Regions from separate parts of the Streptomyces sp. NPDC055103 genome, predicted to be linked through region 3. Evidence: riboswitches for the same ligand, from Rfam matches in the RefSeq annotation. Region 3 holds a riboswitch; each other region holds the start of a gene.
What was found. Region 3 has a riboswitch for cobalamin ahead of cobN (cobaltochelatase subunit CobN). Riboswitches for the same ligand answer to the same signal wherever they lie in the genome.

Region 1: another riboswitch for cobalamin. It lies ahead of ACWFR1_RS27320 (energy-coupling factor ABC transporter permease); the one in region 3 lies ahead of cobN (cobaltochelatase subunit CobN).
Region 2: another riboswitch for cobalamin. It lies ahead of ACWFR1_RS09635 (ribonucleoside-diphosphate reductase subunit alpha); the one in region 3 lies ahead of cobN (cobaltochelatase subunit CobN).

The regions. Positions count from the first base shown of each region.
Region 1 is NZ_JBSGTX010000049.1:6,219-10,874, reverse strand. It holds gene ACWFR1_RS27335 (ATP-binding cassette domain-containing protein) at 1-745, opposite strand, end outside; gene cbiQ (cobalt ECF transporter T component CbiQ) at 742-1,491, opposite strand; gene ACWFR1_RS27325 (energy-coupling factor ABC transporter substrate-binding protein) at 1,498-1,983, opposite strand; gene ACWFR1_RS27320 (energy-coupling factor ABC transporter permease) at 1,980-2,678, opposite strand; cobalamin riboswitch at 2,708-2,914, opposite strand; gene ACWFR1_RS27315 (RidA family protein) at 2,957-3,442, shown strand; gene ACWFR1_RS27310 (VOC family protein) at 3,459-3,854, opposite strand; gene ACWFR1_RS27305 (ArsR/SmtB family transcription factor) at 3,851-4,153, opposite strand; gene ACWFR1_RS27300 (PTS-dependent dihydroxyacetone kinase phosphotransferase subunit DhaM) at 4,227-4,637, opposite strand; gene dhaL (dihydroxyacetone kinase subunit DhaL) at 4,643-4,656, opposite strand, start outside.
Region 2 is NZ_JBSGTX010000010.1:133,568-138,223, forward strand. It holds gene mctP (monocarboxylate uptake permease MctP) at 1-1,041, shown strand, start outside; gene ACWFR1_RS09630 (GNAT family N-acetyltransferase) at 1,127-1,627, shown strand; cobalamin riboswitch at 1,693-1,819, shown strand; gene ACWFR1_RS09635 (ribonucleoside-diphosphate reductase subunit alpha) at 1,952-4,318, shown strand; gene ACWFR1_RS09640 (ribonucleotide-diphosphate reductase subunit beta) at 4,318-4,656, shown strand, end outside.
Region 3 is NZ_JBSGTX010000027.1:33,585-38,240, forward strand. It holds gene ACWFR1_RS18735 (precorrin-8X methylmutase) at 1-639, opposite strand, end outside; gene ACWFR1_RS18740 (cobalamin biosynthesis protein CobG) at 636-1,934, opposite strand; cobalamin riboswitch at 2,012-2,148, shown strand; gene cobN (cobaltochelatase subunit CobN) at 2,190-4,656, shown strand, end outside.

The DNA.
Region 1 (4,656 bases), on a different contig from region 3:
CGAGCAGGGCGTCGTCGGCGAGGAGCTCGGCGACCGGCCCGGTCCGCAGGCCGGCCGGGGAGAGCACCGCGGCCTCGTCCGCCCAGCGCAGCGCGAGATCCACGTCGTGCGTCGCCATCACCACCGTCGTCCCGGACGCGCGCAGCCGCCCGAGGGCGTCGAGGAGCCGCTCCTGCCCGTGCGGGTCGAGCCCGGCCGTCGGCTCGTCCATGATCAGAACCCGGGGCCGCATGGCCACCGCGCCAGCGATCGCGGCCCGCTTGCGCTGCCCGTACGACAGCAGATGCGTCGGCCGGTCCTCCAAGGCCACGATGTCGAGCGCCTCCAGGGCCTCCCGCACCCGGAGCCGTACCTCCTCCTCCGGCAGCCCGAGGTTCATCGGGCCGAAGGACACGTCCTGACCGACCGAGGCCGCGAACAGCTGGTCGTCCGGGTCCTGCACCACGAGCTGCACGGTCGTCCGCAGCCGGGTCAGCCCCTTCCGGTCGTACGTCACCTCCGTCCCGTCCAGGAGCAGCGACCCGCTGCCGCGCCGCAGCCCGCCGCTGAGCAGCCGCAGCAGCGTCGTCTTGCCGCTGCCGTTCCGCCCGAGAAGCGCGATCGACCGTCCTTCCGGCACCGCGAAGTCGACACCGGACAGGACCGCGGGCCCGTCCTCGTACGCGAAGCCCGTCCCCACCAGCTCCACGACGGGAGTCGGAGGGGGCGTCGAGGGAGCCGGTGGAGGGGCCGTCGGAGCGGTCACGGCAGGAACCTTTCGAGTACGAGGGTGAGGGCGACGAGCCCGCAGAGCAGGGCGGCCACCGCCGTCAGGAACCGGCGGGAGACCGCGGCGGCGGGGACCAGGACCCGCAGGTTCCCGTCGTAGCCCCGCCCCGCGAGCCCCGACTGCAGGCGCTGCGCCCGGTCGAAGGCGCGGACGAACGAGGTCGCTCCGAGCCCGGCGAGCGAACGCCAGGTGGCCGCCCGGGTGGCGTGCCCGAGGCGGGCCGCCTGGGCCTGTCGGATCTTGGACAGCGAGTCGAGCAGCAGGAAGATGATCCGGTACATCACGAGCGCCACGTCCACCACGGGAGCCGGCACCCCCGCCCGGACGAGCCGGGGGAGCACGTCGGAGACCGGCGTCGTGAAGGCGAAGAGCAGCACCCCCAGCGAGGCGGCCGCGGTCCGGAGCAGCAGCTCGCCCGCGTGGACGGGGCCGCCCGGCGCGAGAGCCACGAACCCGCGCGGCCCACCCACCTCGAAGAGCAGCGGCACCGCTCCCGTGACGCAGAAGCCGAGGGGGACACGGAAGGCCCGCCACAGCTGACGGCCCGCCACCCCGGCCGGGCCGAGCAGCACCACGAGCGTGGCCGCCGCGACGAGCACGGCACCGGGCCACGGCGGCAGACACACCGCGCACAGTGTGAGGCCGAAACCGAGCAGGGCCTTCTCGACGGGATGGCGGCGGCGCCAGCGACTGCTGTGCGCCGCCGCGTCGATCGGCAGCATGGGCGGCTACGCGTCCTTGCCGTCGGCGGAGGTACCGGAGCCCGCCGAGGCGGAGTGCGCGGCGCCGTCTTCGGCCTTCGCGGCGTCTGCGGTGCCGGCGGTCTCCGAGGTCCCGGCGGCCTCAACGGCCTCGGCAGCCTCAGCCGCCTCTGCGGCTACCGAAGCCGTCGCCAAGGCGGCGCGGGCCTCGCCCTGGCGTCGTCCGCGCCGTACGCCGAAGTAGTACGCGAGGACACCGGCGCCCAGCGCCGCCTGGAGGGCGAACAGCGCCGACTCGATCTCCGCGGACGGCGGCTCGTACAGGGGGCTGAACCACGGTTCGTACTCCGGCTGGAGCTCCGTGATCGCGGTCTCCGCCTCCGCGTCCGCCCCGGTGAAGGGCTCCTCCTTGTGGTCGCCGAGCCCCAGCGCGAGCGGCAGCACCGCGAGCGCGGCGACGACGAGCAGCAGGAGGGCGTTGATCTTCGTGTTCCGGCTGACGGTGACGCTCATCGCGGAGCCGCCCCCTCGCGTCGCTTCGTCACGGTCCGGCCCAGGACGCCCAGCCGGGTCAACTCGCCCTTGCTGGACTGGGTGAGCAGCCGCATCACGAGCACGGTGAGCAGGCCTTCGCTCACCGCGAGCGGAATCTGCGTCACGGCGAAGATGGAACCGAACTTGGCCAGGGCGCCCATGACGCCGCTGCCCTGGTCAGGGAAGGCCAGCGCGAGCTGCACGGTCGTGACGCAGTACGTGGACAGATCGGCGACGAACGCGCCGCAGAAGACGGCGACCATCAGCGGCGCGCCGAACCGGCGCACCAGCAGGTAGGTCCCGTACCCCGCCCAGGGCCCGACGATCGCCATCGAGAAGGCGTTCGCGCCGAGCGTGGTGAGCCCGCCGTGGGCGAGCAGCAGGGCCTGGAAGAGCAGGGTGATCGTCCCGAGGACCGCCATGATCGGCGGCCGGAAGAGGATCGCGCCGAGCCCCGTACCCGTCGGATGCGAGCAACTGCCCGTAACCGAGGGCAGCTTGAGCGCCGAAAGGACGAACGTGAAGGCGCCGGAAGCGCCGAGCAGCAGGGTGGACTCGGGGTTGGACCGTACCTCGCGGGTGAGCGCGCGCACCCCGTGGACGATGAACGGAGCGGCCGCGACGCCCCAGGCGGCGGCGTGAGCGGGGGGCAGATACCCCTCGGCTATATGCATGGTCGGGAGACCCTCTCCAGCACCTCGTGGATGGACAACGCACCCTGGCCGGTCTCCTGGCTGACGGTCATACGTCCCGACTCCGCCTTCCCACACCGAGGCGGTATCCCACGACGGTCCAGTGGCTTGCCCGAGGGTGTCTCCCGCGGGTGTGGAGCCGGAACTCCCGATCACAGTGGCGAGGGCCGCACCGGTACCGCACCGGTTTCCCGTACACCAAGGCCCTGCGACACTAGTGCGTTGATCAGGTACATCACAACGTGAAGGGGTGCGGAGCGATGGATGACGGCCGACGGACGGTCAGTTCCGGTTCGCCGCTCGAACCGGAGATCGGGTTCTCCCGGGCCGTACGCAAGGGGGCGCACGTCGCGGTCGCGGGGACCGCTCCCATCGGCGACGACGGGGGCGTCGTCGCGCCGGGGGACGTGTACGCGCAGACCGTCCGGTGTCTGGACATCGCCGAGGCGGCCCTGAAGGCGGCGGGGGCCTCGTCGGAGGACGTCGTACGGACGCGGGTCATGCTGACCGACGTGACCCGCTGGAAGGAGGCCGCGCGCGCCCATGGGGAACGGTTCGCGGCGGTCCGGCCGGTCACGACCTTCGTCGAGGTCTCGCGTTTCATCGACCCCGAATGGCTCGTCGAGATCGAGGTCGACGCCGTGCTCGACACCGTCACCGGCACCGGCACGGCACCGGCACCGGTACCGGCACCGGCACCGACGTCGACCTCGACTGACGCGCGGAACGGCTACTCCCGCTCATGACTCCTGCCACTCCTGCTTACACCTGGGGCTTCGTCGCGATCTGGATCAGGTTGCCGCAGGTGTCGTCGAAGACGGCGGTCGTGACGGGGCCCATCTCCAGGGGCTCCTGGGTGAAGCGGACGCCGAGGCCGGTCAGGCGCTCGTGCTCGGCCCGCACGTCGTCGACGGCGAACTGGGCCAGCGGGATGCCGTCCTGGACGAGCGCGTCGCGGTAGGACTTGACCGCGGGGTGACCGGCGGGCTCCAGGAGGAGCTCGGTGCCGGCGGGCTCGTCGGGCGAGACGACGGTCAGCCACCGGTCCGTCTCGCCCAGCGGGACGTCGTGCTTCTTCACGAAGCCGAGGATTTCGGTGTAGAAACGCTCGGCCTTGGCCTGGTCGTCGACGAAGACGCTGGTCAGGTGGATCTTCATGGGGTGCTCTTCTCCGGTCCGGGTGCGTCGGCCACGGGCCACCGCTCGGTGATGTGCCGCAAGGGGGCCGTGTTCAGGTCGTGGAACTTGTAGCGGCCCTCCCGCCTGGTCTCGACGAGCCCGGCGGCCTCCAGCACGGCGAGGTGCTGGGAGACTCCCTGGCGCGAGATGCCGAGCTGATGCCTCATGCTCAGCCGCGAGCAGATCTCGAACAGTGTCTGTCCGGACTTCTCCGCGAGCTCGTCGAGGATCGTGCGGCGGGTGGGGTCGGCCAGGGCTTTGAAAAGGTCGTCGGCCACGACCCCAGGATAGGCAACCGCTCACTTGCCTATCAAGTCGGGGTGCGACGTGTCCCGCGCCCGGGTGAAACCCTCACTCCTTGCGATAGCTGTACGCCTCCGAGGCCGCGGCGGCCACCGCGTCGAGATCCCCGCCCGCGCTCGCCGTCACCAGCGCCGCGACCGCGCCCTCGACGAACGGCGCGTCCACCAGACGGGCGCCCTCCGGCAGCTCGTCGCCCTCGGCGAGCAGCGCCTTCACGGTCAGGACCGCGCTGCCCAGGTCGACCAGGAGCGCCACCCCCGCGCCGCCGTCGACGGCCTTCGCCGCCTCGCAGATCAGCTCGGCGCTCGTCCCGAGACCGCCGCCGGGAAGCCCGCCGGCCGGCAGGATCGGCGCGGTCCCGCCGCCGCCCGCGAGCCCCCGGGCCAGCGCCGCCACCGAGGCCGCTACCTCGGCGCTGTGCGAGACCAGCACGATCCCGACCGGCGCCGTGGCGCTCACCGCGCTCACTCGGCACCCT
Region 2 (4,656 bases), on a different contig from region 3:
CTGATCTACATCGTCATCGCCGTGGCGATCATCTACATCCCGATCAAGCTCGGCGGCTTCGACGAGATCTTCGCCAAGGCCGGCGAGGCCTACGCGCAGACCAACCCGGCGACCGGCAAGCCGCGCGGCACGCTCGTCCCCGGCGAGGCCGGCCAGTGGACGTACGCCACGCTGGCCCTCGGCTCGGCGCTCGCGCTCTTCATGTACCCGCACTCCATCACGGCGACGCTGTCCTCGCGCAGCCGTGAGGTGATCCGCCGCAACACCACGATCCTGCCGCTGTACTCGCTGATGCTGGGCCTGCTCGCGCTGCTCGGCTTCATGGCGATCGCCGCCGGGATCCAGGTCAAGAACGGCCAGCTCGCCATCCCGCAGCTCTTCGAGACCATGTTCCCCGACTGGTTCGCGGGCGTCGCCTTCGCCGCGATCGGCATCGGCGCGCTCGTCCCGGCCGCGATCATGTCGATCGCCGCGGCCAACCTCTTCACCCGCAACATCTACAAGGACTTCATCAAGAAGGACGCGACCCCCGCCCAGGAGACCAAGGTCTCCAAGCTCGTCTCGCTCCTGGTGAAGGTCGGCGCGCTCGCCTTCGTCCTCACCATGGACAAGACGGTCGCGATCAACTTCCAGCTGCTCGGCGGCATCTGGATCCTCCAGACCTTCCCGGCGCTGGTCGGCGGCCTGTTCACCCGCTGGTTCCACCGCTGGGCGCTGCTCGCCGGCTGGGCCGTGGGCATGGTCTACGGCACGGTCGCCGCGTACGGCGTCGCCAGCCCGACCCAGAAGCACTTCGGCGGCTCCTCCGCCGAGATCCCGGGCATCGGCGAGATCGGCTACATCGGCCTCACGGCCTTCGTCCTCAACGTCGTCGTCACGGTCGTCCTGACCTTCGTCCTCAAGGCCGCGAAGGCCCCCGACGGCATCGACGAGACCTCCCCCTCGGACTACACGGCCGACGCGGGCGACGCGCCGGCCCGCGAGGCGAAGCCGGACACGGACCCGCAGGCCGACCCGAAGGTCGGCGCCGGAGCGCACTGAACCGGCGGTACGGACGCGGGGCCCGGGATCTCCACCAGGAGATCCCGGGCCCTTTCCCGTACCTCCTCCGAGGCAGACTGCTCGCATGGACTTCACGATCAGGGCGGTACGGCCCGAGGAGTACGAGGAGCTCGGGGAACTCACCGGGCGGACCTATCTGAACGACGGGCTGCTGCTGCACGGCGAGGACGACTTCTACCTGGCCGTGCTCCGGGACACCGCCCGGCGGGCCCGCGAGGCCGAGGTGCTCGTCGCCGTCGACGAGGACGGCCGGATCATCGGCGGGGTGACCTTCGCCCCCGGCTCCACCCCCTGGGCCGACATCGCCGTCGCCGGCGAGGCCGAGTTCCGGATGCTCGTGGTCGCGCCGGAGGCCCGCGGCAGGGGCGTCGGAGAGGCCCTCGTACGCCACTGCGCGGACCGCGCGCGGGCCGTGCCGGAATGCGCGCGGCTCGTGCTCTCCACGGACGCGAAGATGGTCTCGGCACATCGGATCTACGAGCGGATGGGCTTCGTCCGCACCCCGGAACGGGACTGGGAACCGATCCCCGGCCACTCCCTGCGGACGTACGCCCTGGAGTTCTGACACCGGGAGCCAGGCCCGGGCGACACAACATGTGGGGGGTTCCGCGAGCGGCGCCCCCCACATGTATGCTCGTGCTCGCTGTCGACGCAGGGAAATCCGGCGCGAATCCGGAACTGTCCCGCAACGGTGTGCTTCATACCCATACGCGCGTACGAAGTGAGTCCGAGGACCTGCCGGCAGCGCACCCGGTCCGACCGTTCCGGGTGTCACTGACGTCCGGGCCTCGCGGAGTGGGCCGGTGGACGCGGCGCGCCCGGCGTACGGGCGCCCGCCTGCCCGCCTTCCCCCGCCGCGGCCCCGAGCCGAGCGAGGGAGAGCCCCCACGTGACCATCGCGCCCGCCGATCCGGCCACGGCGATCGAGAGCGACGGACCCGGCACCGTACTGCTGCGGACCCTGACCGATCTCACCGCCGACCTCCCCGACACCGACCCCGGCAAGGTCGCCGCCGCCGCCCTCCGCGGCCGCAGCGCCACGTCGGACGAGGCGGAACTGCGCGAGCTGGCCACCGAGGCGGCCGCCGGTCTGATCTCCGAGGACCCGGCCTACTCCCGGCTCGCCGCCCGGCTCCTGACGATCACCATCGCCGACGAGGCCGCGGGCCAGGGTGCGGTCTCCTTCTCTGCCTCCGTGGCCGTCGGTCACCGCGAGGGTCTGATCGCCGACCGCACCGCCGACTTCGTCGCGCTGCACGCGGACCGCCTGGACGCCACCATCGACCGCGCCGGCGACGACCGCTTCGGCTACTTCGGTCTCCGCACCCTCTTCTCGCGCTACCTGCTGCGCCACCCGATCACCCGCAAGGTGATCGAGACCCCGCAGCACTTCATGCTGCGCGTGGCCTGCGGTCTGGCCGAGGACGAGAGCGTCCGCGCGCTCGACGAGGTCGGCGCCCTGTACGGCCTGATGAGCCGTCTGGACTACCTCCCCTCCTCCCCCACGCTCTTCAACTCCGGCACCCGCCACCCGCAGATGTCCTCCTGCTACCTCCTCGACTCCCCGCAGGACGAGCTGGACTCCATCTACGACCGCTACCACCAGGTCGCGCGCCTCTCGAAGCACGCCGGCGGCATCGGCCTCTCGTACTCCCGCATCCGCGCCCGCGGTTCCCTCATCCGGGGCACCAACGGCCACTCCAACGGCATCGTGCCGTTCCTGAAGACCCTCGACGCCTCCGTCGCCGCCGTGAACCAGGGCGGCCGCCGCAAGGGCGCCGCCGCCGTCTACCTGGAGACCTGGCACGCGGACATCGAGGAGTTCCTGGAGCTCCGCGACAACACCGGCGAGGACCAGCGCCGCACGCACAACCTCAACCTCGCGCACTGGATCCCGGACGAGTTCATGCGCCGCGTGAACGCCGACGCCGACTGGTCGCTGTTCTCCCCCGCGGACGTGCCCGAGCTCGTCGACCTGTGGGGCGAGGAGTTCGACGCCGCCTACCGCGCCGCCGAGGCGAAGGGCCTGGCCCGCAAGACCATGCCGGCCCGTGACCTGTACGGCCGGATGATGCGGACCCTGGCCCAGACCGGCAACGGCTGGATGACCTTCAAGGACGCCTCGAACCGGACGGCCAACCAGACCGCCGAGCCCGGCCACACCGTCCACTCCTCCAACCTCTGCACGGAGATCCTGGAGGTCACGGACGACGGCGAGACCGCGGTCTGCAACCTGGGCTCGGTCAACCTCGGCGCGTTCGTGCGCGACGGCGACATCGACTGGGAGCGGCTCGACGCGACCGTCCGCACGGCCGTCACCTTCCTCGACCGGGTCGTCGACATCAACTTCTACCCGACCGAGCAGGCCGGGCGTTCCAACGCCCGCTGGCGGCCGGTGGGCCTGGGCGCGATGGGCCTCCAGGACGTCTTCTTCCAGCTGAAGCTGCCCTTCGACTCCCCCGCGGCGCGCGCGCTGTCGACCCGTATCGCCGAGCGGATCATGCTCGCCGCGTACGAGGCGTCCGCCGACCTCGCCGAGCGCAGCGGCCCCGTCCCCGCCTGGGACAAGACCCGTACGGCCCGTGGTGTCCTGCACCCGGACCACTACGACGTCGAGCTGAACTGGCCCGAGCGCTGGGCGGCCCTGCGTGCCCGCATCGCGACGACCGGCATGCGTAACAGCCTGCTCCTGGCGATCGCGCCGACGGCGACCATCGCCTCGATCGCGGGCGTCTACGAGTGCATCGAGCCGCAGGTCTCCAACCTCTTCAAGCGCGAGACGCTGTCGGGCGAGTTCCTCCAGGTCAACTCCTACCTCGTCGACGAGCTGAAGCGGCTCGGCGTGTGGGACGCCCAGACCCGGGACGCGCTGCGCGACGCCAGCGGCTCGGTCGCCGGCTTCACCTGGATCCCCGCCGAGGTGCGCGAGCTGTACCGCACGGCCTGGGAGATCCCGCAGCGCGGTCTGATCGACATGGCCGCCGCCCGCACCCCGTTCCTGGACCAGTCGCAGTCCCTGAACCTGTTCCTGGAGACGCCGACGATCGGCAAGCTGTCGTCGATGTACGCGTACGCCTGGAAGCAGGGGCTGAAGACGACGTACTACCTGCGCTCGCGCCCGGCGACCCGGATCGCCCGCGCCGCCCAGGCGTCGACCGCGACCGCCGCGCCCATCCCCCTCCAGCAGGCGACCCCCGACGCGGACGCCCTCGCCTGCTCCCTCGAAAACCCCGAGTCCTGCGAGGCCTGCCAGTAATGAGCTCCACCGAGAAGAAGAACCTGCTCGACCCGGGCTTCGAACTGACCCTCCGTCCGATGCGCTACCCGGACTTCTACGAGCGCTACCGCGACGCGATCAAGAACACGTGGACGGTGGAGGAGGTCGACCTCCACTCGGACGTCGCCGACCTCGCCAAGCTCACCCCCGGTGAGCAGCACATGATCGGCCGTCTGGTCGCGTTCTTCGCGACGGGTGACTCGATCGTCTCGAACAACCTGGTCCTGACGCTCTACAAGCACATCAACTCCCCGGAGGCGCGCCTGTACCTGTCGCGCCAGCTGTTCGAGGAGGCCGTGCACGTCCAGTTCTATCTG
Region 3 (4,656 bases):
CTCCGCTTCGTGGGCGAGGGCGTTGACGGCGGCGGCGGTCATCGCGCTGCCGCCGCGCCGGCCCCGTACGACGAGGTAGTCGAGGCCCAGGGTCTGCTCCGCGAGCGCGTCCTTGGACTCGGCGGCGCCGATGAAGCCGACCGGTATGCCGAGGACGGCGGCGGGCCTCCCTGCGCCCTTCGCGATCATCTCCAGGAGGTGGAAGAGCGCGGTGGGGGCGTTGCCGATGGCGACGACGGAGCCTTCGAGGCGGTCCCGCCACAGTTCGAGCGCGGCGGCGGAGCGGGTGGTGCCCAGCTCGGCGGCGAGGGCGGGCACGGCCGGGTCGGAGAGCGTGCAGATCACCTCGTTGTCGGCGGGCAGCCGCTTGCGGGTGACGCCGCTGGCGACCATCTGCGCGTCGCAGAGGATCGGCGCTCCGGCACGCAGGGCCTCGCGGGCGTTCGCGACGACCCGGGGGGAGTAGGCGATGTCCTGGACGAGGTCCGTCATGCCGCAGGCGTGGATCATCCGGACCGCCACCTGGGCGACGTCGGCGGGCAGGCCCGCGAGGTCCGCCTCGGCGCGGATCGTGGCAAAGGACCGGCGGTAGATCTCCGCCCCGTCCTTCTCGTAGTCGAACATCCTGTTCTCGCTCATCTCGTTGTGCGGGCCGTTGCGACTGCTTCGGGCAGGGCGGTACGGGGGGTGGGGGCGCCGTTCACCAGGTAGGCGCCGTCGGCGGTGGCGACGACGTCGACCCAGGCGCCGTGCGGGTGCCCGCAGCGGCGCTCGCACCCGGAGTAGTGGACGGGGAGGAGCCCGGCGCCCGGGACGGGGCGGCCTCCGGCGGACCCCGGATGCGCGTCGGCGCGGACGTCCGCGAGGGACTTGGCGCAGCCCGGGCGCCCGGTGCAGGCGCTGACGCCCACCCGGGGGGAGTCGGGGCGGGTGATCAGCCCGTGGGAGGACAGGGCGGCGAGCCGGTCCGCCGCGGGTGCCGTCGCCCCGACGACGACCGCACCGCGCCACGGCGTCAGCCGTACCTCGTCGGCGGGCAGCAGCGCGCGCAGCTGGGCGGCGGTGAGGCGGCCGAGGGGTGCGAGGACGTAGAGGGAGGTGGGGCCGAGGGGGCCGGGGGTGAGGTGCGTCGCGGCCTCGGGGAGGCGTACAGCCGCTACGGGCTCCGATACGGGCTCCGATACGAGCTCCGCTACGGGCTCCGCCACGATCCCCGCGCGGGCGAGCGCGCCCGCCAGGTCCGGGGCGCACCCCTCCGGCAGTTCCCGCACCCGCCAGGCCCCGTTCCCGGCCTCGAGGGCGGCGTCCAGGAAGGCCCCGGCGGCGGCGAGCGCGGCGCGGGGGGCGTCGGCTCCGGCGACCCGGAAGGCCGTCCCGCCGACGCGCACCAGGGCGGACTCCGGCTCCACTGCGACCAAGGTCACATCCCCGCCGAGCCCTGCCACGTCCCCGCGCCCGTCGTCGAGGACGAACAGGAAACGGCCGGAAAGCGCCGCCGTCCAGGGCTCGGCGCAGAGGAGGCCGTCCAGGGCGCGGGCCCACAACTGCACCTCGGGGCCGCCGAGTCCGTCGAGACCGGCGGCGGGGGAGGCCACGATGTTGCGGACGCGCTCGTGGGTGGGGGAGGGCAGCAGGCCCGCTTCCGCGAGGAGCGCGGCGAGCTCCGCCCCGCACTCCTCCGTGAGGCCGCGCAGCTCCGCGTTCCCCCGGGAGGTGATGCTGACCGACCCGTCGCCGAAGGACTCCGCCACGGCCGCCATCGCCTCGACCTGACGTGCCGTCAGGCGCCCTGCGGGGAGCCGCAGTCGGGCCAGTCGGCCGTCGTCGGCGGCGTGCAGGCGCAGCGCCCCGGGGCAGGCGTCGCCACGGTCCCGTATGCGAGCTTCGTCCCGTTCGGGTGTCGGGGGTGGGGTGGGCGGCATGGCGGCGAGCATACCCACGGGGAACCGGGCCACCACCGAGTGTGATCCGGCCGACTCGACGGCCCGCCCCGCCCCGACGACGCCACGATCTAGGATGCAGATCGGCATGGGGTCCCAGGACCCCGGGGAGGAAGCCCGGTGAGAATCCGGCGCGGTCCCGCCACTGTGAGCCCGTACCAGCGATGGCGCGGGTGAGTCAGGAACTCCCCCGCCGTCCACACGACCACCCGGGGCGCGGACAACCCCGAGGAAGGGCCTGCGCACGCCATGCTTCTGCTGCTGTCGCACTCCGACACCGACCTGCTCAGTGCCCGCGCGGCGAACGCCGCCTCGGCCTCCGCCGAGGGGGTCGGTGGCCCGGTCGAGTACCGCTTCGCCAACCCCTCCCGGCTCCCCCTCGCCGAACTGCCCGGCCTCCTCGACGGCGCCGACCTCGTCGTCGTCCGCCTCCTCGGCGGCATCCGCTCCTGGGAGGAGGGGATCGACGCGATCCGCGCCACCGGGAAGCCGGTCGTCGTCCTCAGCGGCGAACAGGCCCCCGACGCCCAGCTGATGGAGACCTCGACCGTCCCCGTCGGCGTCGCCACCGAGGCGCACGCCTACCTCGCGCACGGCGGCCCCGCGAACCTGGCGCAACTGGCCCGCTTCCTCTCCGACACCGTCCTCCTCACCGGCCACGGCTTCGAGGCCCCGGCGGCGGCCCCCACCTGGGGCCCCCTGGAGCGGACCGCGCGCCGCACGGACGGCCCGACGATCGCGGTGCTCTACTACCGCGCCCACCACATGAGCGGGAACACCGCCTTCGTGGACACCCTCTGCGCGGCCATCGAGGACACCGGCGCGCAGGCGCTCCCGCTGTACGTGGCGTCCCTGCGCGCCCCCGAGCCTGAGCTGCTCGACCGGCTCCGTACCGCCGACGCGATCGTCACCACCGTCCTCGCGGCGGGCGGCACCAAGCCCGCCGAGGCGCAGGCCGGCGGCGACGAGGAGGCCTGGGACGCGGGCGCGCTGGCCGCGCTCGACGTGCCGATCCTGCAGGCGCTGTGCCTGACCGGTTCGCGCGAGAACTGGCAGGAGAACGACGAGGGCCTGTCGCCGCTGGACGCGGCCAGCCAGGTCGCCGTGCCCGAGTTCGACGGCCGGCTCATCACCGTGCCGTTCTCCTTCAAGGAGATCGACGCGGACGGGCTCCCGGCGTACGTCGCGGACGCCGAGCGCGCGGCCCGGGTCGCGGGGATCGCCGTCCGCCACGCGCGGCTCCGCCACATCCCGAACGCCGAGAAGAAGCTGGCGCTCGTCCTCTCCGCGTACCCGACGAAGCACTCCCGCATCGGCAACGCGGTCGGCCTGGACACCCCGGCATCGGCCGTCGCCCTCCTCCGCCGTCTGATCGCCGAGGGCTACGACTTCGGCCCGGCCGAGGAGCTCCCCGGCCTGGTCTCCGGCGACGGCGACGAGCTGATCTACGCCCTCATCGACGCCGGCGGCCACGACCAGGACTGGCTGACGGAGGAGCAGCTCGCGCGCAACCCCGTCCGCATCCCGGCCGCGGACTACAAGCGCTGGTACGCGACGCTGCCCGAGGAGCTCCGCTCGCACGTCGAGGAGCACTGGGGCCCGGCGCCCGGCGAGATGTTCCTGGACCGCTCGCGCAACCCCGAGGGCGACATCGTCCTCGCGGCCCTCCGCCGCGGGAACCTGCTGATCCTCATCCAGCCGCCGCGCGGCTTCGGCGAGAACCCGATCGCGATCTACCACGACCCCGATCTGCCGCCGTCGCACCACTACCTCGCGGCCTACCGCTGGATCGCCGCCCGCGCCGAGGACGGCGGCTTCGGCGCCGACGCGATGGTGCACCTGGGCAAGCACGGCAACCTGGAGTGGCTGCCCGGCAAGAACGCCGGCCTGTCCGCCGCGTGCGGCCCCGACGCGGCCCTGGGCGACATCCCCCTGATCTACCCCTTCCTCGTCAACGACCCGGGCGAGGGCACGCAGGCGAAGCGGCGCGTGCACGCGACGCTCGTCGACCACCTGGTGCCGCCGATGGCGCGCGCCGAGTCGTACGGCGACATCGCGCGCCTGGAGCAGCTCCTCGACGAGTACGCGCAGATCTCCTCCATGGACCCGTCGAAGCTGCCCGCGATCCGCGCCCAGATCTGGACGCTGATCCAGGCGGCGAAGCTCGACCACGACCTGGGTCTTGAGGACCGCCCGGAGGACGACGGCTTCGACGACTTCCTGCTGCACGTCGACGGCTGGCTGTGCGAGGTCAAGGACGCGCAGATCCGCGACGGCCTGCACGTCCTGGGCGGCGCGCCGGAGGGCGAGGCCCGCGTCAACCTGGTCCTCTCGATCCTCCGTGCCCGTCAGATCTGGGGCGGTACGCAGGCGCTGCCGGGCCTGCGCGAGGCGCTGGGCCTGGACGAGTCGGCCATGGACCGGGCCAGGACCGACGACATCGAGGAGCGCGCCCGCCGGGTGGTCGAGGCCATGGAGGCCGCCGGCTGGTCCGTGGACGCGATCACGGACGCCGCCGTACTGGGCCTGGGCGCCCCGCCGATGGGCGGCACCGCGTACGGGATCCAGCTGGAGTCCGTGAAGACGGTCCTCCGCTTCGCCTGCGAGCAGGTGGTCCCCCGCCTCGCCGGTACGACGGACGAACTGACCCACGCGGTCCACGCGCTGAACGGCGGCTTCGTCCCGGCGGGCCCCTCGGGCTCCCCGCTCCGTGGCC